DNA from 2 places in the Hungatella sp. SL.1.14 genome. Region 1 is predicted to be linked to the other one. Evidence: a T-box and tRNA genes for the amino acid it is inferred to sense, from the RefSeq annotation. Region 1 holds a T-box; the other holds one or more tRNA genes.
What was found. A T-box is a leader RNA that pairs with one kind of tRNA and senses whether it is charged. The one in region 1 lies ahead of metG (methionine--tRNA ligase), so its partner is inferred to be a tRNA-Met.
Positions count from the first base shown of each region.

Region 2: it has a tRNA-Met gene. The T-box ahead of metG (methionine--tRNA ligase) is inferred to sense a tRNA for this amino acid. The anticodon was not compared.

Region 1 covers NZ_JANFYJ010000017.1:131,006-146,833, forward strand. The annotation lists gene NE473_RS18415 (DUF885 domain-containing protein) at 1-952, opposite strand, end outside; T-box leader at 1,126-1,388, shown strand; gene metG (methionine--tRNA ligase) at 1,509-3,524, shown strand; gene NE473_RS18425 (TraX family protein) at 3,750-4,505, shown strand; gene NE473_RS18430 (TatD family hydrolase) at 4,565-5,329, shown strand; gene rsmA (16S rRNA (adenine(1518)-N(6)/adenine(1519)-N(6))-dimethyltransferase RsmA) at 5,342-6,211, shown strand; gene dhaS (dihydroxyacetone kinase transcriptional activator DhaS) at 6,213-6,776, shown strand; gene NE473_RS18445 (hypothetical protein) at 6,773-7,009, opposite strand; gene NE473_RS18450 (oleate hydratase) at 7,264-8,997, shown strand; gene NE473_RS18455 (peptide ABC transporter substrate-binding protein) at 9,188-10,861, shown strand; gene NE473_RS18460 (TIGR01440 family protein) at 11,017-11,568, opposite strand; gene NE473_RS18465 (HIT family protein) at 11,599-12,018, opposite strand; gene NE473_RS18470 (MurR/RpiR family transcriptional regulator) at 12,059-12,871, opposite strand; gene NE473_RS18475 (glycoside hydrolase family 1 protein) at 13,119-14,594, shown strand; gene NE473_RS18480 (PTS transporter subunit EIIC) at 14,616-15,828, shown strand, end outside.
Region 2 covers NZ_JANFYJ010000002.1:166,733-182,560, reverse strand. The annotation lists tRNA gene NE473_RS03120 (tRNA-Thr) at 61-133, shown strand; gene NE473_RS03115 (hypothetical protein) at 229-576, opposite strand; gene NE473_RS03110 (helix-turn-helix domain-containing protein) at 711-983, shown strand; gene NE473_RS03105 (L-lactate dehydrogenase) at 1,060-2,022, opposite strand; gene NE473_RS03100 (type IV pilus twitching motility protein PilT) at 2,091-3,158, opposite strand; gene NE473_RS03095 (hypothetical protein) at 3,207-3,686, opposite strand; gene NE473_RS03090 (hypothetical protein) at 3,712-4,176, opposite strand; gene NE473_RS03085 (DUF4860 domain-containing protein) at 4,181-4,660, opposite strand; gene NE473_RS03080 (hypothetical protein) at 4,676-4,999, opposite strand; gene NE473_RS03075 (type II secretion system F family protein) at 5,011-6,063, opposite strand; gene NE473_RS03070 (transglutaminase-like domain-containing protein) at 6,091-7,188, opposite strand; gene rlmB (23S rRNA (guanosine(2251)-2'-O)-methyltransferase RlmB) at 7,269-8,021, opposite strand; gene NE473_RS03060 (Mini-ribonuclease 3) at 8,018-8,470, opposite strand; gene cysS (cysteine--tRNA ligase) at 8,455-9,858, opposite strand; gene ispF (2-C-methyl-D-erythritol 2,4-cyclodiphosphate synthase) at 9,876-10,421, opposite strand; gene NE473_RS03045 (diacylglycerol/lipid kinase family protein) at 10,509-11,435, opposite strand; tRNA gene NE473_RS03040 (tRNA-Val) at 11,603-11,675, shown strand; tRNA gene NE473_RS03035 (tRNA-Met) at 11,713-11,786, shown strand; gene NE473_RS03030 (FtsX-like permease family protein) at 11,945-14,302, opposite strand; gene NE473_RS03025 (ABC transporter ATP-binding protein) at 14,292-15,059, opposite strand.

The sequences.
Region 1 (15,828 bases):
AAACCGTGTCATAGGAGGTGGCAGTGTTGGATTTCACCAGATATTCAAAATATTCTTTTCCCTGCGGGAATTCACTTAAGCCTTTTTCATTCGTTCCGGTACCCATCAGTGCGGTGATTCCGTCAATCAGGTTTTTATACGCAGGGATAAAATGATCTTTTAATACAGCCAGGTTTTGTTCTTTATAGGCCGCTTTTTCTTCCGGTGATGCGTCAGTAAGTGCATCAACGCGTTCGTTAAAGGTCTCTGCCAGAAAACTGTGATCCGGCTGAATGAGATACGCTTCGCATGACTGAAGTACATGGTCGGCGGCTGTGTCACACATAAAAAGCCCTGCTTCTGATTTTTCTTTTTCAAATTCCAGAATCTGTTCATAGTATGTATCGATGGTGGACAGAAGGGCCAGATAGTGATCCACGTCTTTTTTGCTGTAAAATGCATATTCTGCCAACAGGACAGGCAGCTGCGCCTGAATGCCGATGGTACTGGTTAATGGCTGTGCATAGAGCTCCATCCCTTCCGAGGATAATTCCGTCTCCAGATAGGAGGAGAGAATTTTATAGGTAAGTTTTTGTTCCTTCGTCAGTTTCTTTATATCGATGGACCCGAGTGCTTTCTTTAAATCCCGCATCTCATTATAGTTTTTCTTCATGCTTCCCAGGGAGAATTCCCCAAAGGTATCAGGGATTTCCGTGATGCCGCGTGAGGTGGGATCGGCCAGTGTGTAATGAAGATCCAGGCCCGAATTACTGAGTTCCTCTTTAAAAATGGTCTGAGTAAGAGCGTCAAAATGATTCTGGACGCTCACATGATCCGCCTGGTACTGTTCGTACTGGGCGGAAGACGGTTCCGCCGGTGCAGGCGTCTTTGGTCCTGCGCAGGCCGTCAGCATGGAGGCTGAGAGAAGAAGGGCCAGCAGACGGCGGGCCAGTTTTACGTGTTTGTTTGTCATAGTTGTTCCTCCAATATTCACTATTATAATTATATGGAGAAAAAGAGAACTCATGAGTGGAACTTTGGCCAAAAACAACGTATTTTTCAGTCACGCCGGAAGTTCCGGCCAGTTTCCTGCTTGACAAACCGGATGGAAACTATTACACTAAGAGTTACAAATCCAGTTTATATAGGAATGCAGAGAAAAGAAGAGTAAGAAGAGTGCTTCAAGTGCAGAGACTCCCGGAAGCTGAAAAGGGAGCTTGAGGTCCTTCCCAACATGGTCTTGGAGCAGCAGAGCCGAAGTGGCGGTTACCGCCTTTAAGCTTTGACGGTTACACCCGTTATCGTGTCAGACTGTAATCCCGTTTTGGATGGGAGCGCAGCCGATGAGGTCCGTGTCGCGAGGTACGGACAAATTAAAGTGGTAACACGGGAACTATTCCGTCTTTAAGTGTCCTGAAAGGATATTTATAGGCGGTTTTTTGTGTAATAGGGAAGTGTCCCCCGCGATTCAAAAAAGTCTTTCAGGCAGGACCGTTTATTTTTTAGGATTGCATGTAGTTTGTGATAAGATGTACAGGAGGGAAAAAACAATGTGTAAAGATTGTAAGAAAGAACCGTATTATATTACTACTGCCATCGCCTATGCGTCGGGAAAACCCCACATCGGCAATACGTATGAGGCAGTGCTGGCAGATGCGATTGCCCGTTTTAAGAGAGCGGAAGGGTATGATGTATTTTTCCAGACAGGAACAGACGAACACGGCCAGAAAATAGAAGAAAAGGCCGCGGCAGCAGGCGTAACACCACAGGAATTCGTGGATCAGGCCGCGGGGCAGATTAAGACGATCTGGGATCTGATGAACACGTCCTATGACAAATTTATACGTACCACAGATAAGGACCATGAGGCTCAGGTGCAGAAGATATTTAAGAAACTGTACGATCAGGGCGACATTTACAAAGGCTATTATGAGGGGCTTTACTGTACTCCCTGCGAATCCTTTTTTACAGAGTCTCAGCTGGTTGACGGCAAATGTCCGGACTGCGGCCGTGAGGTTAAGCCTGCGAAGGAAGAGGCGTATTTCTTCCGTATGAGCAAATATGCAGATCGCCTGATTAACCATATTAATGAACATCCGGAGTTTATCCAGCCGGTTTCCAGGAAGAATGAGATGATGAATAATTTCCTTCTTCCGGGTCTTCAGGACCTTTGTGTGTCCAGAACAACATTTAGCTGGGGTATTCCGGTTACCTTTGATCCGAAGCACGTAACTTATGTATGGCTTGACGCGCTGACCAACTATATCACGGGAATTGGATACGACTGTGATGGAGACAGTACGTCACAGTTTGCTAAGCTCTGGCCTGCAGACCTTCATCTGATAGGAAAGGATATCATCCGCTTCCACACCATTTACTGGCCGATTTTCTTAATGGCCCTTGATCTGCCGCTTCCCAAGCAGGTATTTGGCCATCCGTGGCTGCTTCAGGGTGACGGCAAGATGAGTAAATCCAAGGGAAATGTTCTCTATGCGGATACTCTGGTAGACTTTTTCGGCGTGGATGCCGTGAGGTATTTTGTTCTCCATGAGATGCCGTTTGATAACGACGGCGTGATCTCATGGGAGTTAATGGTGGAGCGTATGAACTCTGACCTGGCCAACATCCTTGGAAATCTGGTAAACCGTACGATTTCCATGTCCAACAAGTATTTTGGCGGGGTGGTTGCCAATGCGGGAGACACGGAAGAGGTGGACGACGATTTGAAGGCAGTCGTACTGGACGAAGTGAAAAAGACCCGTGAGAAGATGGAGAAGCTTCGCGTGGCCGATGCCATTACCGAGATTTTCAACATATTCAGAAGAAGCAATAAATATATTGATGAGACGACGCCATGGGTTCTGGCAAAGGACGAGGCGAAAAAGGGCCGGTTGGAGACCGTGCTCTATAACCTGACAGAAGCGATTACCATTGGCGCTTCCCTGCTGGAATCCTTCATGCCGGATACTTCTGCAAAGATTCTGGAGCAGCTTCACACAGAGAAGCGCAGTCTGGAGCAGATGGATCAGTTTGGGCTTTACCCATCCGGAAACCATGTGACGGATAAGCCGGAGATCCTTTTTGCCCGCATGGACATGAAAGAGGTAATGGAGAAAGTAGAAGCCATGCAGGCTGCTTCGGCTGCCGGAACAGCACAGGAAGGTGCCGGTGAAGAGGCGGAAGTGGACGCACCGGAGGTTATTGATATTGAGGCAAAGACGGAGATTTCCTATGATGATTTTGCTAAGCTTCAGTTCCAGGTAGGCGAAATCATTGCCTGCGAGGCAGTGGCGAAGTCTAAAAAGCTGCTCTGTTCCCAGGTTCGTATCGGAAGTCAGGTAAAGCAGATCGTAAGCGGAATCAAGGCACACTATTCTCCGGAAGAGATGGTGGGCAAGAAGGTTATGGTGGTTGTAAACTTAAAGCCTGTAAAGCTGGCGGGAGTCTTGTCTGAAGGCATGCTTCTGTGCGCTGAGGATGCGGAAGGCAATTTATCCCTTATGGTACCGGAGAAATCGATGCCTGCGGGAGCAGAAATCTGTTAATAGAGTAGATAATAGGGGTTAGTACAGCGTATTGCAGGTTCTTATGCATATAGAGCACCCGCTGTTCACACCAGGACTGTACCTGCAAATCTGGCCGCAGGATTCACGATGCCACTGATTTGCAGACGCATCTCCATGTGAATATCGGGAACTCTGAGCTCAGGAATCTCCGATACGCTGTACTAAATTCCGGGAATCCGGTCCCGGATCTTGAAAGGAGAACGGATGGAGCAGACGCTGCCCAAATATGGAGCCAACCAACGGTCAGGAGGAATATCGGGAAATACGCTGAAGATGATTGCGATAATCACCATGCTCATTGATCACATTGGAGCGGGAGTCGTGGAACCATATCTGAGTATGAATATGGGAGCCATGGATGGAAATGAAATGTTTAACCGCCTGTATTACCTGGACAGGAGCCTGCGCATAATCGGACGGGTGGCCTTTCCAATCTTCTGTTTCCTTTTAGTGGAGGGCTTTCTCCACACACGTGATGTGAAAAAGTATGGAAGCCGCCTGCTTCTGTTCAGTTTGATCTCAGAGGTTCCGTTTGATCTGATATTTTTTAATACCTGGTTTTATCCGGGATATCAGAATGTCTATATTACACTGTTTATCGGACTTGTGGTACTGGCCGGCTATCGGCGCTGTGAGTATGATGTGGTTAAGAAGATGCTTGTGGCAGCGGCAGGATGCGCAGCGGCGTATCTGCTGAGATGCGATTATGATATCAGCGGTATTGTGATGATTGTTATTCTGTATGAATTTCACAATAATAAATATTATCAGATGCTTGCGGGAGGATTAATGGCAGCGATAGAAAGTATCATCGCTTTTGGGGCTGCGGCACTGGCATTTATTCCAATCAGCATGTATAATGGTACAAGAGGACGGATGAATCTAAAGTATTTCTTTTATTGGTTCTATCCGGTTCATTTAATGGTTTTATATCTGATTCAGCTCCTGGTTGTCAGGTGACGGGCCTGATCCGGTTCGCGCGGACGTAACAGGATTCTGAGATATGAGGTAAGAGAATGATGATATTTGATACACACGCTCATTATGACGATGAGCAATTTGATGAGGACCGTGAGGAACTCCTGAATTCCATGCAGACACACGGAGTGGAGGCGGTTACGAATATTGGGTCCAGCCTTGCCGCTTCACGCAGAACGATCGGACTGACAGAGCAGTATCCATTTGTCTATGGCGCCATAGGCGTCCATCCCAATGAGGCGGGAGAACTGGACGAGGACGGCATTGCCTGGCTGAAAGAGATGTGCGCTCTTCCTAAGATCGTGGCCGTGGGTGAAATCGGGCTCGATTATTACTGGGATGAACCGGGGCACGACATTCAGAAAAAATGGTTTGAGCGTCAGCTGGAGCTGGCCCGGGAAGTAAAGCTTCCGGTTGTGATTCACAGCCGTGATGCTGCAAAAGACACACTGGATATGATGAAGGCACTTCATGCAGAGAAGATCGGCGGAGTGATTCACTGCTTTTCTTATACGAAAGAGATGGCGCGGGAATACTTAAATATGGGATTTTATCTCGGAATCGGCGGAGTCGTGACCTTCAAAAATGCCAAAAAGCTGAAAGCGGTTGTGGAGTACATGCCGATGGAACAGATGGTTTTAGAGACAGACTGCCCTTATCTTTCACCCGTTCCAAACCGTGGCAAACGCAACTCATCTTTGAATCTTCCGTATGTGGTGGAGGAAGTGGCCCGTATAAAGGGGATATCGGAGGACGAGGTAATAGAGATAACAAACAGAAACGCGAAAACAATGTACAGGCTTTGATGGAGGGCGCGAATGGCGACACTGGGAAACCCCCAAAAGACGATTGAGATCATACAGAAATATGAATTTGCATTTCAAAAGAAGTTCGGACAGAATTTCCTGATTGATACCCATGTGCTGGAGAAAATCATTGCAGCGGCTGGTGTGACGGAGGACGACTGTGTGCTGGAGATTGGCCCGGGAATTGGGACCATGACGCAGTATTTGGCGGAACATGCACGACATGTGATCGCGGTGGAGATTGATACGAATCTGATTCCAATCCTTGAGGAAACACTGAAGGATTACGGGAATATTACTGTCATCAACAATGATATTTTAAAGGTTGACATCAATAAACTGACAGAAGATTACAATGACGGCCGGCCGATTAAGGTAGTTGCCAATCTTCCTTATTATATTACGACACCGATTATTATGGGGCTCTTTGAGGGCGGCGTTCCCATAGATAATATTACCGTCATGGTACAGAAAGAGGTGGCGGAGCGCATGCAGGTAGGGCCGGGATCCAAAGACTATGGGGCGCTGTCCCTGGCAGTACAGTATTATGCGGATGCCTATATCGTGGCCAATGTTCCGCCTAATTGCTTTATCCCTAGGCCGGGGGTGGGATCTGCCGTGATCAGGCTGACAAGGCATAAGGAACCGCCGGTGGAGGTGGATGATCCGAAGCTGATGTTCAAGCTCATACGTGCGTCTTTTAACCAGAGGCGGAAAACTCTGCAGAACGGGCTGAATAATTCACCTGAGCTTCCGTTTGACAAAGAGGAGATTGGGGCTGCTATCGAGAGTCTGGGCGTCACTCCCCAGATTCGCGGGGAGGCGCTGACGCTAAAACAGTTTGCAGATTTAAGCAACTATTTTACACGCAACAGGGGGTAATATGTCAGATTCACTCATTACAAAAAAAGCGATTGCCGCGGCGTTGAAACAGGTATGCAGGGAAAAGCCGTTTGACAAGATATCAATTGCCGATATTACCGCGGTATGCGGATTAAACCGTCAGACGTTTTATTATCATTTTCAGGATAAATATGAGCTGCTCAGCTGGATCTATTATAATGAGAATTTTTCCAGGATCACAGAGGATATTACCTTCGATAACTGGGATCAGAAGATCCTGGAGATGCTTCAGATTATGGAAAAAGAGAAGACGTTTTATGTAAACACGCTGAAGGAACAGGAACACACATTTGAAAGCTACTTGTTCGAGATGGCCAAGGCGCTGTTCTTAGAGGCAATTGCCAGATTGGATGAGAAAAATCATTTAAATGATGTGGAAAGGGAGTTCGATGCTGAATTTTATGCGTATGGGATATGCGGAGTCATCGTTTCCTGGACCCAGAGCGGAATGAGAATTAAGCCGGAAATTGTGGCGGAGCACTTAAGAAGCCTGGCCAAGGATACAGAGCGAATCGGTTATATCCGCAGCCAGGGCCTCCTTTAAGAAACCTTATCCATGATATAGCTGATACACTCTTCCATAGAGGAAGTCCTAATCAGCTGGAGCAGTTCATCGTATTTTATACGACATTCACACGGGGAAGGATGGAACTTGTTTAAAAGTTCTTCGATATTACGGGCCGTCCGTTCCGGTGATTTTTTGCTGTTTTTTAAAAAATGGAAGAGAGCCGTTTTAAACACGGATTCCCTTAGATGTTCCTGCATGGTTGCAGACATGACAATCCCCCCTGACTAATCTGATCCTGTAATCAGTATTTATAATTTTATGCTGTAATCTGACTCTATTGTAGAAGATGAGAATTGATTTATCGATAGACAAAATAGAGAAAATGTCTGGTTTTGCGACACCATATTCACGGTGTCGTTTTTTTTGACATTAAAAAATTCATGTATGGTGACAGGCCGGATGAAGTATGCTAATATTAGGCTATAAACAGTAACCGATTGACGAGGTAAGAAAGGAAACGGATATGAAGAAGAAAAATGGACTGGGAAAAGCGATTGTCTGGGGCGCAGCGGCAGCGGCAGCCGGTGTAGCGGCAAAAAAGGCATACGATAATTCAAAAAAGAGACAGGAAGAGAAAGTAGAGAACGTATCAGATCAGGTTATGGAGAACCGCAGTTACGAAGGAAAGAACGCCTATTTTGTTGGAGGCGGTCTCGGAAGCATGGCAGGAGCGGCGTACTTAATCCGTGACTGTAAGTTTCCGGCAGAGCAGATCACAATTTATGAAGGCATGCATATCCTCGGCGGCAGCAATGACGGAATCGGCACTCCGGAAGGCGGATTCGTCTGCAGGGGCGGCAGAATGTTAAATGAAGAAACGTATGAGAATTTCTGGGAGTTATTTGGTTCGATTCCATCACTCAATAACCCGGACAGAAGCGTGACTGAGGAGATATTGAATTTTGATCATGCACACCCGACGCATGCGAAGGCTCGTCTGGTCGATAAGGATGGCAATATCCTTGATGTGAAGAGCATGGGATTTACTCAGGAGGAGCGCATGGCTCTGCTGAAGCTGATGAACACACCGGAGGATAAACTGGATGATATGACGATCGAGCAGTGGTTTGCGGACATGCCGCATTTCTTTACCACGAATTTCTGGTATATGTGGCAGACGACCTTTGCATTCCAGAAATGGAGCAGTCTGTTTGAATTCCGCCGCTATATGCGCCGGATGATTCTGGAATTTTCCCGGATTGAGACACTGGAAGGCGTAACGAGAACCCCGTTAAATCAGTATGACAGTGTTATCAAACCTCTGGAGACGTATTTGAGAAACAAAGGTGTACATTTTATTGAAAACTGTACCGTAACGGATATTGACTTTGCAGATGGAGATGGAATTACTGTAAAAACTCTTCATCTGGATGACAACGGAGAGGAAAAGACCGTGGAACTCCAGGAAGGAGATATCTGCATTATGACCAATGCGTGCATGACGGACAGCGCGACTCTGGGCGATCTCCATACACCGGCTCCGGAACCGGAATTAAAGCCGATTTCGGGTGAACTCTGGAGTAAAGTGACAATGAAGAAACCGGGACTGGGGAATCCGGAACCATTCTTTGGAGATGTGCATGAGACGAACTGGGAGAGCTTTACCGTGACGAGCCGTGGAAATAAGCTGTTAAAAATGATTGAGAATCTCACAGGCAACGTACCGGGAAGCGGAGCTCTGATGACATTTAAGGATTCAAGCTGGCTGATGAGTATCGTTATCGCAGCGCAGCCGCATTTTATCAATCAGCCGATGGATGAGACCATTTTCTGGGGATACGGCCTGTATACGGATCAAGTGGGCGATTATGTGAAGAAACCGATGAAGGATTGTACTGGTGAGGAAATGCTGACAGAACTTCTTCATCATCTGCATATGGAAGATCATCTGGATGAAATTATGGCTGATGTGGTCAATGTCATTCCATGCATGATGCCTTACGTAGATGCGCAGTTCCAGCCCCGTAAGATGACAGACCGTCCGAACGTGGTTCCGGAGGGATCAACCAACTTTGCCATGATCAGCCAGTTTGTGGAGATTCCGGATGATATGGTATTTACAGAAGAATATTCCGTACGTGCGGCCAGAATCGCGGTATACACATTGATGGATGTGGATAAGGCAGTCTGCCCGGTTACGCCATACGTAAAGGATCCGAAGGTGTTATTAAAAGCAGTACAGACGGCATACCGCTAATTGGATCAGGATGCCGGGAAGCAGAGCAAATCTGCTTCCCGGTTTTTTGATTGCTTTTTTGATACATCCATGAATCTTCCAAAAAATGAAAGAATTTTACGGATTGCAAGAAACTTAAATATATGATATGCTATAGACTGCGCTGTCTGCCACAGACAGACAAAGAGAAAAGATATGGAGGGAAAGTAACATGAAAAAAATGGCACTTGTATTAGCTGCTGTTCTGGCTTCCGGTATGGTTCTGACCGCGTGCGGCGGATCCGGCAATGGGGCAAAGGAAACAACAGGTAATCAGGCATCGACCACAACTACAACAACCACCGGCGGACTTGATCTTGCTGTTCAGATCGGACCTGATCCGGAGACGGTAGATCCGGCTTTAAACACAGCAATTGATGCATCTAATGTCATTCTGCATGCATTTGAGACGCTTCTTACCTTTGACGAGAACAATGATATTGTTCCAGGACAGGCTGAATCTTTTGACGTGAGCGATGACGGACTTACTTATACATTCCATCTTCGGGATGGCTTAAAGTGGAGCGACGGCTCTGATTTTACGGCGGAAGACTTCGTTTATTCCTGGAAGCGTCTGGCAGATCCGATGACTGCGGCTCCGTATGCGGCAGACATGCTGTCTATGGTAAAGGGATATGATGAGGCCGCAGCAGGTGATATTGATGCTCTTGGGGTATCTGCACCTGACGCAAAGACTCTGGTAGTAGAATTATCCAGTCCTTGTGTTTACTTTGACAAAATCATCACTCATGCAAGTATGGCTCCTGTGAAAAAGGATGTCGTAGATGCCAATGGCGATCAGTGGGCTCTGGCTCCTGAGACCTATATCTCTAACGGACCGTTAAAGATGATCGAGTGGGTACCAGGATCTCATATGACTTTTGCAAAGAACGAAAATTACTGGAACGCTGATAAAGTTACCTTAAACTCCTTAAAGTTCGTTCTGATGGAAGATTCCAACGCAGCTTACAGCGCTTACCAGACTGGCGAAGTGCAGATGATTAAGGATATTCCGACGGAGGAGATTCCGAGCCTTCAGGATAGTCCGGATTACCATCTGGATCCTCGTCTTGCAACTTCTTATACAATCTTTAACACACAGAAGGCACCGTTTGATAATGCAAAAGTGCGTATGGCCCTGAGCCTTGCCGTTGACCGTGAGTATGTAGCAAATACGCTGATGATCGGCACGGTTGCCCCGGCAACTAACTTCGTAGGCCCTGGCATCTCTGATGCAGAAGCTGGTTCTTCCTTCGAAGAAGTAACACGTAAGAACAACGGCGGAGACTTCTTCAATGTAAATAATTATGAAGCTGACCTGGAAAAGGCAAAAGAACTGCTTGCCGAAGCTGGATATCCGAATGGAGAAGGCTTCCCGATTATTGAGTATATGACAAATGATGCCGGATATAATAAACCGGTTGCAGAATATTTACAGAGCGCCTGGAAAGATCTTGGCATAACCATGGATATCAAGATCGTAGAGTGGTCTACCTTTACACCAACCCGTCGTGCCGGTGATTTTGAAATCTGCCGCGGCGGCTGGGTATATGACTATGATGATCCGTCCAATATGCTGAACTTACTTGCAAGCACCAGCGGAAACAACGATGGAAAGTATTCCAATCCGGAAGTTGACAAGCTGCTTGAAGAAGCTCGTTCCACGGCTGATAAGGCAGAGCACTATGAGAAGCTTCATGCTGCTGAGAATCTGATTATGGAAGACGCAGCAGTTTCTCCGCTTGTATATTCCAGTGACTTCTATCTGCAGAATCCGAAGTTAAAGGGAACATGGCATTCTCCATACGGTTACTGGTACTTTATGTACGCAACCATGGAAGAGTAATCAAAGATAAGAGACATCGCAGATTTACAGAAATATAGAAAGGGTTCCGCCACTATTCAGACATTGTGGCGGGACCTTTTTCTTTTGGCGGGAAGGTCGGCCCTGCAGTCGTATATGCTGCCTTCGGGGAGGTACATCCCGCTCTAAGGATAGTATCACATGAGTTCAGGATCGTAATGCGCCCGCTCTCCGCCGATAAATTTAGGCCTGGTTCTTGCGCAGACGACACGGGCGGCACCTACGTACCTGGTCGTGATGCGCACCGGAACCGCCACCGGTTTTAAATGCATGCCAATCAGGGTGTCTCCGATATCAATGCCGGCTGCGGCCTGGATATGTTCGACTGCCACCGGATGCCGTAACGTCCGGTAAGCGGCTGTGGCAAAAGAACCGCCGGCCTTTAACTGGGGAACTGCGTTCACCGGTTCATAGCCATAGCGTGCGGCAGCTTCCGCTTCCAGAATCAGGGCACGGTTTAAGTGTTCGCAGCACTGGGCGGCCACGTCAATGCCGTGTGACGACATAACCTGATAAACAGCGGTGAATACAGCCTCGCCGATCTCTTCACTGGAGTGAGATCCGATGCGGTATTCCGCAATTTCACTGGAAGAGCAGCCGATCACCACAAGATCGTGTTCTTTCAGATGAGCTGCCTCCAACAATTCCGCGGCGGCATCGGCCGCCTGCTTACTGATATCTTCTAACATGAATTTCACACTTTCTTTCTGCGTTTATCATTATAATGCGGCGCGGATCGCAACGGCCATATCTTCATACTCCTCATCGGTTAAGTAGACCTTGTCCGGATTCATGGCAAAGGTTCCGCCCCATTCATCCCCGCCATTATACTTGGGAACGATATGCATATGGAGATGGCAGCCGGTATCGCCGTAAGCGCCATAATTAACCTTGTCCGGCTGGAATACCTTGTGCACCGCCCTGGAAACCTTTGCAACATCTGCAAAAAATGCGCTGCGCTCGTCATCGCTGATATCGATCATCTCACTGACATGGTCTTTGTACGCGAGAATGACTCTGCCGCGTTTGCTCTGTTCCTTAAATAAATATAAAAAACCTGTTTCCATTTCGCAGACCGGATAACCAAATTTGGCAACCAGTTCTCCCTGCATACAGTATGCGCAATTCGGATCTTTCATAATATTAGTACCTTCTTTCTTATATTTTATTATTCTGGCTCTATTTTATCAAACTAGAGTGGGGATGGGAAGAGGGCAGATCGTTAACTTTCTCAATATAGAGATTAAACAGCAGGTCAAAAAAGTAACTGACACCGTATCGGGTATATACATTTTGAATTCCCTCGGTAATGCGGTCACTGGAATGGAATTTGTGACTGAGATAAATGACACTGTCATAGCAGGATTCAAATTTTTCGGAATGGTTGAGGGTAATCAGTACTTTGTGGGCGTGAACGTTCTGCAGATCAGTGAGTGTGGCGATAGCGTAATTACCGGTAGTGGAGGTGACAATGACCAAATCCTCAGGTTTAAGATTCCGAAGGAGATTTGTATCGGGGTAGGCGTCGGTAACAATTCGAATCAGCTTGCCGATAGCAGCCAGTCCCTGCTGCAGTACTCTTGCCGGAAAGCTTGAGAGATCTGCGGCCAGGATGACGACCTGTTCACTGTCATGAATGCGTTTGACGAGAACCTCCAGATTTTGAGAGGCAAACATCTCATTCATATCCTGCATCATGTCATCCATGGACAGGCGAAGATACTGATCAAATTCCGGATGACAGGCGTACTGAACAAACGCATCCATGTGCTGCCGGGTTATCGGTGCGTTCTGCTTCATCGCAGTAAAACTCTCATAGCCGATTAGCTTGGCAAATCGTTGAATACTGCTGCGGGAAACGTAACATTCCTCTGCCACATCATAGATACTCAGTTTTTTTAATTCATGAAAATGTTCCAGCAGGTACCTTGCCAACACCAGATTGGTGTCGTCATCTTCATTGGAATTCAGGACTGCCAATAAAGATGTCATCAAATTAAAATAACTCAAACTAAAATTGTTTTGGATTTTATCTGTGCTCATAGCCAAATCATATCACAGGTTTTTTATTCTGTCATCGGTATTCACAATAAATTCTTTTGTAATCTCCTGAAAATGCAGTAATTTTAACAAAATATGGATTCAAATCTTGCACCCCATCGTTTTCTTACCTTTGTTACACTGGTTATATGAAACAAAGGTAAAAACGGAACACAAATTTTGAAAGGGGACATAATTTATGAAGTATTCAAAGAATCCGGTATTTCCAGAAGGCTTTCTGTGGGGAGCCTCCAGCGCTGCATGGCAGGTAGAGGGGGCGACTGCCGAGGATGGCCGCACTCCTGCGATTATCGATCTGAATTCTCAGACCAAAAAGCCTTATGCAGATAATTCGGTGGCATCTGATCACTACCACCATTATAAAGAGGACGTGGCTCTGATGAAGGAATGCGGGTTTACCAGCTACCGTTTTTCTATTTCCTGGTCCCGTGTTATTCCTGCAGCGGATCGTAAGGTAAACCCTATGGGAATCGCTTTTTATAACAATCTGATCAACGAACTGCTGGCAGCGGGGATTACTCCCATTGTCACACTGTATCACTATGATATGCCCTGCTGGGTCGATGAGAAATACGGCGGCTGGCATAACCGGGCCATTATTGATGAATTCGATTATTACTGCCGTGTCTGCTTTGAGAACTTCGGTGACCGTGTAAAATACTGGCTGTCCATTAATGAGCAGAATATGCAGATTGTCTATGGCGACTGGTTAGGCGTATCCAAGGGATGCACAGACTGGTTCAGGGAAAAGTGGCAGATCAATCACATTATGAATTTATGCCATTCCAAAGCCGTTATTGCCTGCCATGAGCTGGTAAAAGACGGAAAGATCGGTCCGGTGCCGGGATATGTACCGATTTATCCTTACTCCTGCCGGCCTGAAGACCAGATTGGCGCAATGAATGCGGAAGAACTGACACAGAAAATATGGGATGACTTATATGTATTCCGCGAGTACAGCAGTTTCGTAAAAAATTACTGGAAAGAAAATGATATTGATCCGGACATTCGTCCCGGAGACATGGAACTGATTGGCCAGGCGAAAATCGATTTTATCGCGGTTAACTGCTATCGGTCGGATGTGGGAATGGCACCTGATGACAGCTATAAGCAGGAAATTGGTCTGAATAAATCCGGGATCAAGGGTGAATTCATATATCCCAACCTGCCGGGCGAATATGCGCTGGCCAGAAATCCATACGTAGAAGTGACGGATTGGGACTGGCATATTGATCCTGTCTGCATGCGCTATGCACTGCGTTATCTGTGGGATCATTACCATCTGCCCATGGTTATCACAGAAGCAGGCTTTGGTGCTCATGAGGATGTGGGAGAAGATGGTAAGATTCATGACCAGGCCCGTATTGATTATCTCAGAGAGTATGTTTATAATGTAGGTCTGGCAATTGAGGATGGGGTAGAGGTGTTCGGGTTTAATCCCTGGTCTTTTACGGATCTTCTCAGCACCGGAAATGGTATGGCAAAACGTTATGGTCTGGTCTTTGTAAACAGGACAGACGATGATTTAAGGGATCTGAAGCGGATAAAAAAGGACTCGTTTGACTGGTATTCTGCGTTAATACGTTCTAACGGCCAGGAATGGGGAACCGATATGTCACAGTGGCGTGATTTTGCCAAAGATAAGGCAGAATAAAGAGAAGGAGGGGGTACCGATATGGCGAAAAAGAATTATGCGGCAATATGCAGCTCTATCATTGCGGTATGTGGCGGTGAAGATAATATATCCAGTGTCAGTCACTGTATGACTCGTTTGCGCGTACAGCTTTTTGATGGAAACAAATTAAACAGAGAGGAAGCGGGGAAAATTCCAGGTGTTCTGAACCTGGTGATACAAAATGGTGAATATCAGTTTGTTATCGGACAGGATGTTCCAAATCTGTATGCGGAATTTATCAAACGCGAGGGGATCAAGACAAGCGGAGAAGTGGCGGATGCCGCTGCATTAAAACAGGATACGGAAGCGAAGAAGGGGAATGTAATGAATACCGTGATGTCCTTTATCGGCGGAACCTTTTCTCCGGTTATTCCGGTGTTAATTGCCGGGGGGCTTACCGGCGCCGTATTGACACTGCTGACGACGCTGTTCGGAGTATCCACAGAGTCCGGTACTTATACGGTAATCTATGCAATCAATCAGGCGACTTTTTATTTCCTTCCGATTTTCATCGGTTTTTCCGCGGCAAGCAGGTTGAAGTCCAACGGATTTTTAGGCGCCTTTTTGGGAGCAATCCTGCTGTTTTCTACTATTAATAACGTGGAGGGACTTAATTTCCTCGGGATTCCTATTCAACAGATCAGTTATAATTCCACGGTATTTCCAGTTATCCTGGGCGTGCTCTTTATGGCGGTCATTTACCGTTTTCTTTCCAGAGTGGTTCCCGTGTATCTGCGGACGATCTTTGTACCGCTGATTACGATGCTGATTACAGTGCCTGTCACTTTGATTGTATTAGGGCCGATCGGCAACCTGATGGGAACCTGGCTGGCAAATGGAGTATTTGCCATCTACCGCGCGGCTCCTCCTGTTGCTGTTATGATTATCGGAATTACGACGCCGCTGATGGTGTTCTTTGGTATGAATAATGCGACTTATCCCATCGTATTTGCTCTGCTGGCGGAGGTCGGCTCAGACCCGCTGATCTGCACCGGTATGGCGCCGGCCAATGTAGCTGTAGGGGGAGCCTGTCTGGCGGCTGCATTGATTGCAAAGGACGTGAATGACCGGAGTGTGGCTACCGGTGCGGGTATTACTGCACTATGCGGAATTACTGAGCCGGGAGTCTATGGAGTATTGTTTACTAAGAAATATCCGTTGATCGGCGCCATGGCCGGAGGCGGAATCGGCGGATTGCTGGGCGGTCTGGCTG
Region 2 (15,828 bases), on a different contig from region 1:
CAAATATAATTTCTCATGCTACTATATATGAGGTTCGCTTGACGAGCTAAAACATAAGACGCTGATGTGGCACAGGTGGTAGCGCACCTCATTGGTAGTGAGGAGGTCACGGGTCCGAGTCCCGTCATCAGCTGGTTGAAACCCTTGAATATTCAAGGGTTTTTATTTTGCATACCAGATAAGTGAGCGGAATCCCCTCACTGCGCCAACCACCCTGCATGTCTCCGGTCATTTTAAGAATACAATTCCTGCATCTTCTTCCCTGCTGCCATCCTCTCCCTCATAAATCATAATCGCACTGCATTTCCCCTTCTCCACATCGCTTTTCTTTCCATAAATCATAAGAATAACCCGGCTGGAAGGAACATCGTAATTCAGTTTTCTGTGCAGTCTTAAAATAGTTTCTCCCGATGCGTAGAGCGCAGGCCCAACGGTGTGGCTGACGGCAAGAATTGTCGTCTCCCTGCTGCCGGGCGAACTGAAACTGTACTGGGCTAATATCTCATAATGTGGTATCATTCTGTATAGTGTCACCATCACAATAACCGCTGCTGCAAAACAGGACAATCTCTTCATACGGTACTTCCTCTCCTTTTCGAATAGCGCTGTACCTGTATTTTAATACATCTGTTAAAATATATCTATATAAATACATCTTATTTTCGCACATATATTTGAATATAATATCACTATACGGAAGGAGGCGTTATATGGGGCATATTAATATTAAGCTGGCCGACTTAATCTGTGAAAAGGGCGAAAGCAAGAACAAAGTCTGTTACCACTGTGAAATACAGCGGACTCAGCTGAATAATTACTGTAACAACAAGGTCTCCCGCGTCGACCTTGCCCTGATGGCGAGAGTCTGCAAATATCTGGACTGTGATATCAGCGCAATTCTGGAATATGTAAAAGATGAAGACGAAGAAAACGCTGAAGAACGCAAAGAATCTAAGGCCACGGGAGAAAAGAAAAAGGACTAGCCGCTCAACCGGACGGCTGGTCCTTTTTCTGTATTTTCGTTTTTCCGTGTCACCTTCACGAACCGAACGGCTGCCTTTACTGTTCCAATTCGTCGAAACTGGCCCTGAGTGTATCACAGGACTCACCGAGGCGTCGTTTTTCCTCCTCGCTTAAGTCCAGCGGCAGCACGCGGAAAATGCCGTTTTTATTGATAATGCAAGGAACACCGGCATATACGTCATTCTGACCGTACTCACCGCGCAGCATGGCGGATACGGTCAGAACACTGTTTTCATCCCCCAGAATCGCCCTCGTGATTCTGGAAAGCGCCATACCGATACCGTAGTATGTGGCACTCTTTGCCTCGATGATCTGGTATGCCGCTCCACGCACGTCTTCCTCAATCCGCTTTAACTCATCCCCGCAGATCACTTCCATACCGCCCTCTCCCTGTTCCTCACATAATGAAAGGATGGGTTTCGTGGCGATCATCGCCTGGCTCCATGGTACAAACTCGCTGTCCCCGTGTTCCCCCATCACATAGGCGTGAACGTTCCGGGGATCGACGGAAAGAGATTCTCCCAGGAGATAGCGCAGCCTGGCAGTATCCAAAGCGGTCCCGCTTCCCAGCACTCTCCGCGGATTAAATCCGGAAAGCGCATACGTGATCCGCGTCATGATGTCCACCGGATTAGTCGCTACCAGGAATATCCCGTTAAAGCCCGACTCCGTAACAGGGTCCACAATCGATTTAAACACCGCTGCATTACGTTTTAACAGGTTGAGCCTGCTTTCTCCCGGCTTCTGTGCCACACCGGCACAGATCACGGCAATATCCGCGTCTGACGTGTCCTTATACTCCCCCGCGTAAATCTTCATATTGGACGCAGAAAAGGCAAGCCCATGGTTTAAATCCATCGCCTCGCCTTCCGCCCTCTTTTTGTTAATATCAATCAGAACCAGCTCATCACAGATATTCTGATTCAACATGGAATATGCATAGCTCATGCCCACCATACCGGTACCGATGAGCGCTACTTTTCTTTTATCTGTTCTCATAATCAGTTCACCCTCCAGTCTTGTCTTACGGATAGTATAACTGATTATGGGAAAAATATGCTTAATCCCTAACCCTGGCGCTCAATTTTTTTCGCCATCAGTTCGCTGTTGCTGCTGTAGATGACAGCGCTCTCTTTCGTAATCATGCCCTTCTTATACAGGTTTAAAAGGCTGGTATCCATGGAGATCATACCTTCTGCCTGTCCTGTAGCGATCACACTGTCGATCTGATGCGTCTTGGACTCGCGGATCATATTTCGAATCGCATTATTAAAGAACATAATCTCAAAAGCCGGATAAACACCGCCATCCACCGTAGGGATCAGCTGCTGTGACACCACCGCCTGCATAACCATAGAGATCTGCATCCGGATCTGCTGCTGCTGATTGGGCGGAAAATTGTCGATGATACGGTCTATGGTATTGGCCGCCCCAACCGTGTGAAGAGTAGAGATGACGAGATGGCCCGTCTCCGCCGCTGTCATGGCGATCTGGATCGTCTCATAATCACGCATCTCACCGACCAGAATGACATCCGGCGCCTGGCGAAGTGCCGCCCGGAGCCCTGACACGTAGCTGTCCGTATCCGTCACGATCTCTCTCTGCGTTACCACACTCTTCTTATGGCGGTGCAGGTACTCGATCGGGTCCTCCAGAGTAATGACGTGTGCGTTTCTCGTATGATTGATCTTATCAATGATACAGGCCAGCGTCGTACTCTTGCCGCTTCCAGCCGGTCCTGTAACCAGAACGAACCCTTTGGTCATCTGAGCAATATCGATGATATTCTGCGGAATATGCAGCGTCTCATAATCCGGCAGATCGAACGTAACCACCCGGATTACGGCAGCCAGCGATCCCCTCTGACGAAACACACTGGAACGGAATCTCGATACCCCCGGAAGGGCGAAGGAGAAATCATCATCCCCATGCTCTCTCACCTTCTCCATGCTGCGGTTCCCTGCCAGCTCATAAAGCTCTGTAATCAGTGTTTCCATCTGTGCAGGAAACAGTTTTTCCTCGTTCTGGCAGACAATCCTGCTGCCCAGCTTATAAGAGAACGGCATGCCTGGTACCAGAAAGATATCCGATGCATTCTGTTCCACAGCCGAACTCAACAAATCAATTACCTTCATACCTGCAACTCTCCCTGTCTTTCTTTCCTGCCGGAACCCGGAAACAGCCTACTTCTCTTCGGAATTAACCGTTCCGCCCCATACCGGCATGGAATCGTCTATTTCATAATCTTCTGTCTGAATCACATTCCATTTCGCTACACGCACAGAACCGTCACCGTCCAAATCCGGTTCCAGCTCGATGTGAAGCGCCTGTGCACGTGCCATGGATACTTCCGTCACCGCGACTCCGTCTCTGAGGTACTCTCCCAGAGATGTCTTAAGCAGCGCGAGACGCTCCTCCTGTCCTGCGGCGCCGGCACATGCCGCCTTTACTTCCCCTGCCACCATGCGGTAAAATGCCTCGCCTTCCGTATCAGCCCTGTAATATTCCGCAACCGCATCCGCATTCCTGTTCGCAAGGCTTAAATCACTCCTGGCAGAGGTTAAGGACAGCATCCCGAATGTAACGAGACACATGACGATAAAAATCAGTATCAGAGAAGAACTTCCAATATTCGCCTTAAATCCGCTCTCCTGCTTAGCCATCTGTTACCTCCTGTTACCCCTGTTCTCACTCGTGGCGGCTTACAGAGAGCGTGTAGACGCTGTTTTCCTCACGGCTGACGGTTATCTCCGCCGAGCCCTCCGCTTCATCCGCCGAAAGCACTGCTGTATAGACTTTCTCACTCGTTCTTTCATCTCCGCTGCCAGCCGGAGTGTTTTTTGCACTGCTTCCGTTTTTATCAAATTCCATTACATATCTGTTCCGGGCGCCTTCTTCATCTGTTGCGGAGTTACGGTCTGCTGCAGGGCCGTCGGCGTCAAAGCGCTGTTTAAGCCCCTCCGTCCCCTCCGACTTCCATACCTCTGCGACGCTCTGGGCAATCAGTACCGACTGGTTTAAATCCGCGGCATCCCGGCTCATCCGGTCCGCCTTCACAAAGACCAGAATACAGATGCTGGCACAGAGAATGAAAAAGAAGACCACCATGATCATCTCCATCATGAAGATACCCGAATGCTGTTTCCTCCTCATCGTCTCATCCTCCGCTTCTTAAAGACAGCCAGATCCGGCCGCCTCCATCCCCACTGGTCGAGGCTGAAAACAGCCCTCCATCCATGGACATTACCACTTCGTCACACTCCAGAATTTCATAGCCGTCATTTACACCGAGACCGCTCTCCGTATCGGTGAACAGTTCCCAAAGATTTCCATCCCTGTAGTAGATATAAGTGACGTATTCAGAACCGTTGATCTCCTGCTTTAGCTGGAGAACAGTGATCCCCTCCATCTCAGTCAGGCCCACCATTCCATCCGCATCGCCCTGCCTCACCTTGTTGGCTATATAGCTCAGCGCCACATCGCCGCGGTAGGTCGATTCCGTCCTGGCATTGATATTCTCGTAGACCTTTCCTCCGATTAACACCGCAAACAGCGCACAGAGCACAAATACGAGGAACAGAAGCATGGTAAACAATGTATTTACCAGCTGTCCCTTATGATCATTTCTGCGGCCCATCCGCGCACCTCCCAGCTATTGTTCGTGAAGATTGACCGTAATATCCGGCATAAAATTGGATGCAAATCCACTGTAAAAGACATCATACTTATCCCGGTCAATCAAAATCCCGTAATTTTCCTCCAGATAATCCACACTGGGCGGATATCTGCCTTCAATGGCATAGCACTGCACGGAAGCTCTCCGTATGGCATCCCGCAGCGTATCCGCGCCTCTCGCATCGGCCTTCTTTGAAAAAAACAGAATTCCCGTGACAAAAAGCGCCAGCACACACACAAATACCACGACGGACAGGACGTAGCCATACAGTTCCTTCACTGTCTGTTTCCATCTTTTCATAGGCTCACCTCTTATCCAATGGCCGAAAGCACACCGACAAGGGGCAGCATGACAGAGAGGAGAATCAGACCCACAGCGACGGCAAGAACAGCAACCATCGTCGGTTCAAGCCGGTTCACCATGTTGTCCAGTGCCGTATCCGCTTCCTCTTCACAGCTTCTGGAAATCTCCTCCATCACCTGATCAAGCCGGCCGCTTCTGACTCCCACCTTGATCATCTGAACATGAAATCCGCCAAACAGACCGGTATTCTTCATAGCGCTGTAATAATCGGTTCCTGTCTCCAGTTCCTCGCCGCATGCCTTAATCTTTTCTTCCACTGCCGGATTCTCCACCAGTTCTGCCGCCAGTTCCATGCCTTTTTCCAGTTCCAGACCGCTGTGAAGCGTCAGAGCCAGTACAGAAGTAAATCTGCGGTTTGCCACTGCCAGCGCAATCCGGCTCTTTCTCTTAAAACGATCCGCCACGTGCTCGACTGCCCCGATCTTTTTTCCGCCTCTTCCCAACAGCCAGATGATGCCGGCCACAACAGCCAGAAGAACGCCCGCCGCAAGAGCCACGCCGCTGAACATACCGCCCAGTCTCGTCGCCGCCATGGATACCGGACTTAAGCGGGCTCCCAGCTGTTCATAAACGCTTTCAAAGATGGGCATTACCTTTGTAAACAGAACGAACAAAACAACCAGAAGCATAAAAATCATGATAATCGGATACGTCACCGCGTTTTTGATGCTCTTCATCAGTATGTATTCTTTTTCATAGTATTCGGAAAGGGACGCCATCATCTGATCCAGGGTCCCTGTCTCCTCCCCCAGCTTCGCCATCTTGATTACATAGGATGGATAACTTCCCACTTCCTGCAAAACAACCGAAAACGGACTCCCCAGCTCCACTTCTTCAGACATGTGCAGCAGAATCTTTTTCTCTTCTTCATCTGCCGCATCCTCCGCCATAACAGACAATCCCTCGTCAAGAGGGATTGCCGCGCGAAGCAGAAGAGATATCTGAAGACAGAAAGCCGAAAGCTCCCGGGCGGAATAATGTTTTTTCAATTCCTTTGCCATGTATCGCTTCTCCTTTATTATGAAATTTTAATACGAGTATTTTGCCTTATAATTCGAGCTGTTCTTGATATACTCCTCAATCGCCGGATCTCCCTTGCCGGAAGAGGCGAATGTCGGATCCATCAGTTTCCAGTCATGGCCGTCAAAGTAGATGATATTGTCCACCCAGCCCTGGCCCTCGATATAAACATTAATCCATGCGTGATACAGACTGCCGGTATATCCCACCACCAGTTTCGTGGGTATATTCTGGGAGCGAAGCATCGCCGTCATTACCGCGGCGTAATCGAAACAGATTCCTTTCTTCTGAGCCAGGACAGAATCGCAGTTCGGGAGATATCCGGACTGAACGGAATTGGCTTTTGCCGTATCATATGTAATATTGGATACCACGTAATTATAAACAGACGAAACCACATCCAGCGCATCCGCAGCAGAGGCAGCCACCTCCGCGCCTTTCTGTACCACACTGCTGTCCGCAGTAAAATTCACATACTGATTCGGATATAAAAACGGTGCAAACTGATCCGACAGACTTACCGACAGATCCTGACTGAACTTCACCGCATACTGGTTGCCCTGTACCTGCTCCAATACCCGCACCGTATAACTTCCGTTGCCTTCGGACATCGGGAACACCTCATAAGAGGATCTGGCGTTTAAATCATACGTGTATGTCTCTCCGCCGCTCTTGATTACCTGAACCTTGATCTTGGAGGAACCGCCCGTATACTGCACCATCACATACCCCTGAGACAGATTGGACGCATCCAGTGTCACCGAGTTATTACTGTAGGTCGTCGTACCGGAAGCCTGCGGCGTTCTTACATTGCTCCCCTCCGGCTTTGAATACAGCGGAACCGCTTCCGCCTCAACAGTTACAAGCGCCTGGCTCTCCTGTTCGCCGGCAGTCTCTGATTCACCGGCCGCCTCCGGTTCCCTGGCCGTCTCCGCTTCTCCGGTCAGCTCCGGCTCTTCTGTCAGCGATTCTTCTGTCAAAGCTGCTGTACTCTCCGCAGCGATCCCCCGGGAGTCCGCCACAGATGCCTTCTGGCTCTGGCAGCCGTTCACCGACACCATCAGCGCCGCACAGGCGGTCAGAACCACAATTCTATTCTTCTTCATCTTTCCTCATCTCCATCTCACATCAGACCGGACCTGTCTCCCCGGTACCAGAGCCTCAGGCATCGCTGTCTCTGCGGGTACTAGCCCAGACGCTGTCTGACGATCTCATACGCAAGCACACCTGCGGCTACGGAAGCGTTCAGCGAATCAATATCCCCCTTCATGGGGATCGATGCAACCATGTCGCACTTTTCCCTGACGAGTCTTCCAACGCCGTCTCCTTCGCTGCCGATCACCAGACCGATCGGTCCCTTTAAATTTAACCGGTACATCAGTTCGCCATTCATGTCCGCACAGACGAACCACAATCCCTTTTCTTTTAATTCTTCGATCGTGGCAGCCAGGTTTGTCACCTTCGCCACAGGGGTATAATTAAGGGCTCCCGCCGAGGTCTTTGCCACTACCGCCGTAAGACCGGACGCACGCCGTTTCGGAATGATCACGCCGTGGGCTCCCGCCAAGTTGGCTGTACGGATAATCGCACCCAGATTATGGGGATCCTCAATCCCGTCCAACAGGAAAATAAACGGTGGTTCTCCCTTCTCCTCGGCCGCCTTTAAAATGTCCTCTACTTCAGCATATTCATAAGCTGCCGCATGTGCGATCACACCCTGGTGACGCCCTTCCTGCGACATCTGGTTCAATCGTTCTCTCGATACGAAATTCACGATGGTATCCTGTTTTTTTGCTTCTCTGATAATAGACTGGACAGGCCCGTCCTTTATCCCCTCCTGCACATACAGCTTATCGATGGTCTTTCCCGCACGGAACGCCTCCAGCACGGCGTTTCTTCCTTCTATTATAAATTCTTCCGTTGTAAATTCTTCCGTCATTCCAGTTCTCCTATTTTCTCAAATCCATGGCTGATCAGCGTAACCAGACGCTCCAGGCGTCCCATCAGATAGAGGTAGCCGCAGAGCGCCTCAAATCCGGTCGCCGTTCTGTAATCCACGACGGTCGCATGCTTCGCCGTCGTCACTGACTTGGCATTACGCCCCCGCTTATAGACCGCGGTTTCCTCCTCGGTAAGTTCTTCCATCATAAGCCGGATCATCTCCGCCTGGGTACCTGCATTGACCAGCGAGGCACTCTTCTTATGCATCTTGTTCACCTGGATGCTTCCATGGCTGATCACCATGGTACGGACGATCAGTTCGTAGACAGCGTCTCCGATATAGGCAAGCGCCAGCGGAGAATACGTCCCGGGATCCATCTCCTTTAATCTGAGTGCTTCTCTGCATAATGTCTGGAATCCGGAAACATCTCTTATGCCCTCTTCCATTTTACACCTTCCCTGGTGTCTTCCAGAACAATTCCCTTCTCGAGAAGCTTTCCGCGAATCTCATCGGCCAGCGCGAAATTCTTATCCTTTCTCGCCTGCTGCCTCGCTGCAATCATCTCCTCGATCTCAGAATCCAGCATCTCTTCCTTTTTCTCCGTAACGATACCCAGCACGTCGCACAGCTTTTCGATGGTCTCCTTTAAATAAACGACATACGCTTTCGAACTGTCTGCCCCTGCTGTGGAATTGCTCAGTTTAACCAGCTCGAAAACGGCAGAAATGCCATCGGCAGTGTTGAAATCATCATCCATGGCCGCCTCATACTTCGCAACCAGTTCATCCACGGCTTCCCTGCTCTCGCCCTCTGTAAACGAATCGCCCACAGCCCTGCTTTCCAGATCTTTAAGCTTATCAACCGCCGTCAGAATTCTCTCTAATCCGTTCTTGGAAGACTCCATCAGCTCCGCGCTGAAATTCAGCGGACTTCTGTAATGCGCGCTAAGCATGAAGAAACGGAGCACAGACAAATCATACTTCTCACTGATCTCCCTGACAGTGAAGAAATTCCCCAGGGATTTAGACATCTTCCGGTTATCGATATTTAAGAATGCATTATGCATCCAGTATTTTGCAAATTCTTTGCCGTTGGCAGATTCACTCTGGGCAATCTCGTTCTCGTGATGCGGGAACACAAGGTCTTCTCCACCTGCATGAATATCGATCTGGTCTCCCAGATACTTTTTCGACATTACGGAGCACTCGATATGCCAGCCCGGACGCCCCTCGCACCATGGGGACTCCCAGTACGGTTCTCCCTCTTTTTTCGGCTTCCAGAGAACAAAATCCGTCGGGTCCTCTTTCCCTTCCTCTCCCGTCACCTTAATCTCCCTGAATCCTGACTGCAGATCCTCAATGTTCTTATGGGACAGTTTCCCGTAACCGTCAAATGACTTCGTGCGGAAATAAACGGTTCCATCAGCCGCCACATAGGCATGGCCATTCTCAATCAGAGTTCCGATCATATCCAGCATCCCGCAGATTTCCTCGGTAGCGAGCGGATTCTTTGTAGCCGGCTTTACATTGAGCCCTTCCATGTCCTTCTTGCATTCTTCAATATAACGCTTGGAAATAGTATCGGCATCCACACCCTCTTCTATGGCCTTCTTGATAATCTTGTCGTCCACATCGGTAAAATTGGAAACAAAATTCACTTCATAGCCCTTGTATTCAAAATACCGTCTGACCGTATCAAACACGATCATCGGCCTCGCATTTCCTATATGAATGAAATTATATACCGTCGGTCCGCAGACATACATCCTGACCTTTCCCGGCTCCAACGGCACAAACTCTTCTTTCTGCCTTGTCAAGGTATTAAATATTTTCATAATTTCCTCCTGATTCGTTATTTTCCGCAGCAGCCACCGCCGCATCCCTGACAGCCGCCGTCCATGATTTTATCATCATAACAGTAATCCCCCACTGCCGTCAATAAGGTAATTGCCTGTGCTGAAATTCCTTCCCCGCTGCCCGTAAAGCCCAGACCTTCCTCTGTGGTTGCCTTTACGCTGACACGGTCTGCCGGTATTCCAAGGGCAGCTGCGATGTTCTGTACCATCTGCGGTCTGTAATCCTTAAGCTTGGGTCTCTGAGCAATAATTGTCGCATCGATGTTCTCGATCACGTACCCCTTCTCTTCCAGAAGCGCTCCAACGCGCTTTAAGAGTTCCACACTGGATATTCCTCTGTAAGCCGGATCCGTATCCGGAAAATGTTCCCCGATATCCCCCAGCGCCGCTGCGCCCAGCAGGGCATCCATCACCGCATGAACTAACACGTCCGCGTCAGAGTGGCCTAACAGCCCTTTTTCATAAGGAACCTTTACTCCTCCGAGAATCAAATCCCTTCCGTCCGTCAATTTGTGCACATCGTAGCCCTGTCCGATTCTCATATGATATCTTAAATCCTTTCTGAAATCTATTCTAAAATCTGTATCGTTATCTGAATTACTATTGGCATAGCTGGTGGTATAGCTGGTTTATACAATCATGCGGACTGCCTTTTTGATACACCTCAGCTGTATGTCATTCTGACAGAAACAGCTCTCTCCATCCACATGGACCGCCATCGGCTTATCCACGTGAACCACAGCTTCCCCGCATGTATAAAACCGGGTTCCCTTATTATGGGACTGTCTTCCAAACATGGAATTTAAAAGCACCGGTATCAGTTTTCTCTTTTTTCTGTTGTTCATCACACAAATAGATAGTTTTCCATCGTCATAGCTGGCGTCCGGCGCGAATTTAAAACCGCCCCCTTCATATGGATGGATATGAGCGGAAATAAAATAGGCATGATTAAACTCCACCTTCTGAACCCCATCCAGCAGCAGATAACCCTTGGCGGGCTTCGCGAGAAGGAGCTGTTTGACCCCGATCAGAAGATAGGTCAGCTTTCCTATATGAAGCTTATTTAAAATTCCCTTCGTTCTGGAATAGAGAATATTATGGCAAACCGCCGCATCCATGCCGATTCCTGCACTGACGATGAATCTTCTGCAGGAAATCTCATCTCCTCCATAAGTAAGCACTCCGTAATCCATCTGTTTATGATACTTCGGATACAGAATCTTCTTCAGACAGCGTCCCGGCTTTCTTGGCAGCTTTAAGCTTCTTGCTAAATCATTGCCTGAACCGGCGGGAATATAACCCAGGGTAACGGGACTGCAGAAAGAAAGGCCATCCAGAATCTCGTTTACAGTGCCGTCTCCGCCGACTGCAACGATCACGTGCGGTTCCCTGCACCCTTCTGTCAGCTTTCTGGCAAAAACCTTCGCATCACCCGGCTTCTCAGTTATATACGCCTGATACTGGGCATTCTCACGCTCCAGAATCTTTTCCAGTTTCTTCCATACGTTCTTCCCCCGCCCGCATTTCGCATTCGGGTTTATGATAAAATAGTACATGGAATCCCTCCACCATTTGCTAATCTTAAGTATATCATAAATCGTATAAAATGAATAATAAAATTTTTTTAAAAATATTTCCAAAAAAGTGTTGACAATTAACACAATTCATATTATACTAGCAAAGCAGTCGGGAACACAGAGATAAAAAGTTCCGAGACAAGCATGGGATCTTAGCTCAGCTGGGAGAGCATCTGCCTTACAAGCAGAGGGTCACAGGTTCGAGCCCTGTAGGTCCCACGGATAAATAAAAATTATTTATCACACAATTTTATATGGCGGAATAGCTCAGTTGGCTAGAGCACACGGTTCATACCCGTGGTGTCGAGAGTTCAAATCTCCCTTCCGCTACTGAAAAACCCTTGAAGAATCAAGGGTTTTTTGTTATCTGTTTGAGTACCTTTAAGTACTTCAAATCGCTGCCCATAAGCAAGGAAATTAGTGAGTAACAACACCTCAACGGCAGATCATCCTATGAGATGACCGCCGTTGAGGTGCTGCGATCCGGCTTATTTTCTGTTCGTTTTCTCTGAAATCACCTCGAGAACTATCCGCCGGCTGCCAAGATAGGTTCCCACAAAATAGGTTCCGTACAAAACCAGCACAATTCCGCCTGAAAGATATACATAGTTTAATTGTTCCGCCAAGGAAAGATTTGTTATGGTATTCATGGTATAGGTAATCATGACCCAGGCATGCATCAGCGCCAGAAGGAACGGAAGGGCAAAATACGTGACAACCTGTACCCGCATGGCTTTGAGCATCATGCTTCTTTTTGTTCCCAGCTTTTGCAGCAGGAGAAAACGCTGTTGATTATCTGCAGTCTGAGAAAGCTGCTGCAACGCCAAAACCGCTCCTGCAGTTATTATAAAACAGATTCCAAGATACAGCCCAACATAAGACAGAAGGATATTTGCCATAGTAACCTCTACAAAGGTATCCTGTCTGGTAGTCCAGATCAGATTGGTATTCAAGGCGCGGACAGCCTCCACGAATTTTGTGTACCCTGTATTTTCATCTTTGAAATTGCCGTTCAGCATGGTGCGGTTTGCCGCAAGGCCGGACAACACCTTCTCAGGTACAATCACAGTACCGTTGTTCATCAACACATTTTCAATTCCCATGGTTCGCACATAGACGCCATCTTCCTTTAAATTCAGATCATATCCGTTGATGCGCAGCGGCTTTTTATGATTATTAGCATAATACTGGTAGATGCCGCCATATTCACTCATATTATATGTGATGGCAAACTCATTCTCCCCAAGAGAAATCCCTTCTTTCTTCTGAAGTTCCATCATCCGGTTGTATTCCTCTACACCCACAATGCCAATGGTAAAATTACCAAAGCCTTTCTCGCTCTCTTTCCGGGGATAGCCTTCCACTAAAAATGCCTGTTCCTTTAAGTCATCAGAAAAATAAATGGTCAGCTCTCCATATTCTTTAAAGATATCAGACAACGGAAATCCCAGCCGCTGGAGATTTTCTGTCAAAGAGCCCTCCCACAAGGCACTGTTTTCAACCATTTCATTGCTGCCTGACACATCAGCAGTTCCCCATTGCTGGTCAAGATTCTCATTCTGATCCCAGCCGTCGCTCTGATCCCAGCCGTCATTCTGGTCCCAGCCGTCATTCTGGTCCCAGCCGTCATTCTGATCCCAGCCGTCATTCTGGTCCCAGCCGTCATTATAGTTTTCAGGGTTATATTGATCCCAAGAATCATTATTATTTGCTGTATCATTCTGATCCGAAGAATCCAAATTTACCCAGGGATCATTTTCTTTTCCATAATCTTGATAGCTCCCTGGATAATTTCTTACCAACTCCGCATCATAGGGCATGGCTTGATCCGTACCTTTCACACTAGATTTCCCCAGGATCGGTCCCACCGCCATGGATGCCGCGGATAAAAAAAGCAGAATACAGATGACTGCTATGGACAACCCGGAGCTCTTAATTCTACTGCTGAGCTGCCGCAAGACAAACATGTTCAGGCCCCTGTAATAATAGCTTTTTATATTTCCAAAAACACTCAGCAAAATAGCCGAAACAGAAAAAAAGAACAGTATCGTTCCTACAGAAATCAAAAGAATCCCAAAAACCAGTGCGTTCATCATATTTTGAAGAGGATCATAAAACAAAAAGTAATATCCTGCCAGTGTGAGGAAAACGGACAGAAAAAACGATAATATTGATACAAATCCATTGGTTTTTATAGCTTCATTCTGTTTTTCTGCCTTCAGCAGTTCAATCAGCTTTAATTTCCGTATCTCTTTCTTGTTAAAAAGATGTACAACGGCAAAAAGCACAAAGAAAAACAAAATGCTGCCAGCAATAGCCTCCTGGGAAATGAAAAGCTTTGCCTGTTTCATGGGGATATTAAGCATCTGCGCACTAAAGATCATAAGCCCCTGGGACACAAGAATTCCAATGGGTATACCTACCGCCACAGCAAATATGCCAATCAGCAGAGTTTCCAACATCAAAAGGTCGGAAATATTCCGCTCGCTCATGCCGAGTGTCATATAAATACCGATTTCTTTCTTGCGGCGTTTTAACAAAAAACGGTTGGCATAGACAATCAGGAATCCAATAATCAAACAGACAAAAACCGATATCACCGCCATGGACGAAACAGTAAAGGATATATAGCTTAGGGTATCTGGTATCTTCAGCACTGAGAACTGCTTGCCTATGGAATTAAAAGAGTAAAACAACGCAACACCCAAAGCAATCGTAAAGAAATAGATCAGATAATCCCGTGCACTTTTGCGCACATTTTTAAACGCCATATCAAAAAAAACAGGACTCAGCTTACTTTTCCCATATGTTCTGTTATCCTGATGCACTTTTTTCTTAAAGGACATGATCGCTGTCACCTCCCAAATCAGATACCACCTTCATGATTTTTTGGAAAAAGGCTTTTCTGTCACTATTTCCACGATGCAGCTGGTGGAATATCAGTCCGTCCTGGATAAACAGGATACGGCTGCAGTGGCTGGCTGTAAATGCATCGTGGGTCACCATTACAATAGTCGCCCCTTTTTGCTCATTCAGGTATTCAAAATTATCCAGCAGCATGGATGCTGATTTAGAATCCAGAGCTCCGGTTGGCTCATCCGCCAAGATTAGCGACGGCTCTGTAACAATAGCCCTTGCACAGGCTACACGCTGTTTTTGCCCACCCGAAATCTCATACGGATATTTTTTCAGGATCTGGGTAATTCCCAGCTCCTGGGCAACATCTTTCACCTTTTTTTCGATTTGTCCTGGTCTTACTCCAAGAATAGAAAGGGCCAATGCAATGTTGTCCTTACAATTTAAAGTGTCCAATAAATTAAAATCCTGGAAAATAAATCCTAATTGCTCTCTCCGGAAAGCAGAAAGCTGGTTCTTAGTCATCTTGGTGATATCTTTTCCAGCAATGTAAATATTGCCTGAGGTTACCTCATCAATGGTCGCAATGCAGTTCAACAAGGTGCTTTTTCCACTGCCGGAGGCACCCATGATACCCACATACTCTCCGCGGCAAACCTCAAAGCCAATTCCGTTCAATGCATTTGTGGTATGCCCCTTAGTGATATATTGTTTTATAAGCCCTTCTGCAACCAATATTTTTTCCATGATGTTCTCCTTTTCTCTATCTCCTCGTGTATTCAAGGTATTATTCTTTACCATTGCAGACACCGGCACATGGACCGGCTGCCGTGTCAGAACGATGCGACAAACATGTAACACCCCTGCTATATAAAAATTTCTTAGACTTCCTTTTTATCTTAGCTGTGTTGAGAATACAAGCTTTCCCAAATATAGTCAATGCTCTTTGGAAAGCCTTAAAAAAAATTTAGCGAATATTAAGGAAATAATCCCTTACCTTTTCTTGCATACGACTTTCCTTCTGTAATGAAATAAACCTGAATACTCTTTTATACTGAATTCTATACCAGATACGGAACCTTGCGGCACGGCTAAAAACGATTCTGGAGACTTCACTTCTGAAGATAACCATATATCAAAAGTGAAAACTGTGGAAAATAATGACAAGTTGGCCCTTAATGCCGGTTCTACTGGATAAATTTAGATTATAGCGCAAAAAAACTGTTTTAGCAGGAAGGCGCATGGCTGAAGGAGTTCAGCCTCCACTTTCAGACAGGGAAACTGAGAGGCTTCCGAATTCACCAAGATCACTAAAATGCTGCACTCCTGCCGTTTTTCCATTTCTATTATAACGGAGCTTTAGCAAAGCCACGGTGCAGTATTTTATGATGTTTTGCATGATACTATTCTTATATAATGCCGTCTCTATTGAGCAGTTCCACTGTCCTTACTCTGTTTAAACCGAAAATGCAGTCCAGGGGTGAGACGGTCGCTTTTTCAAAAACTCTTTCAAATA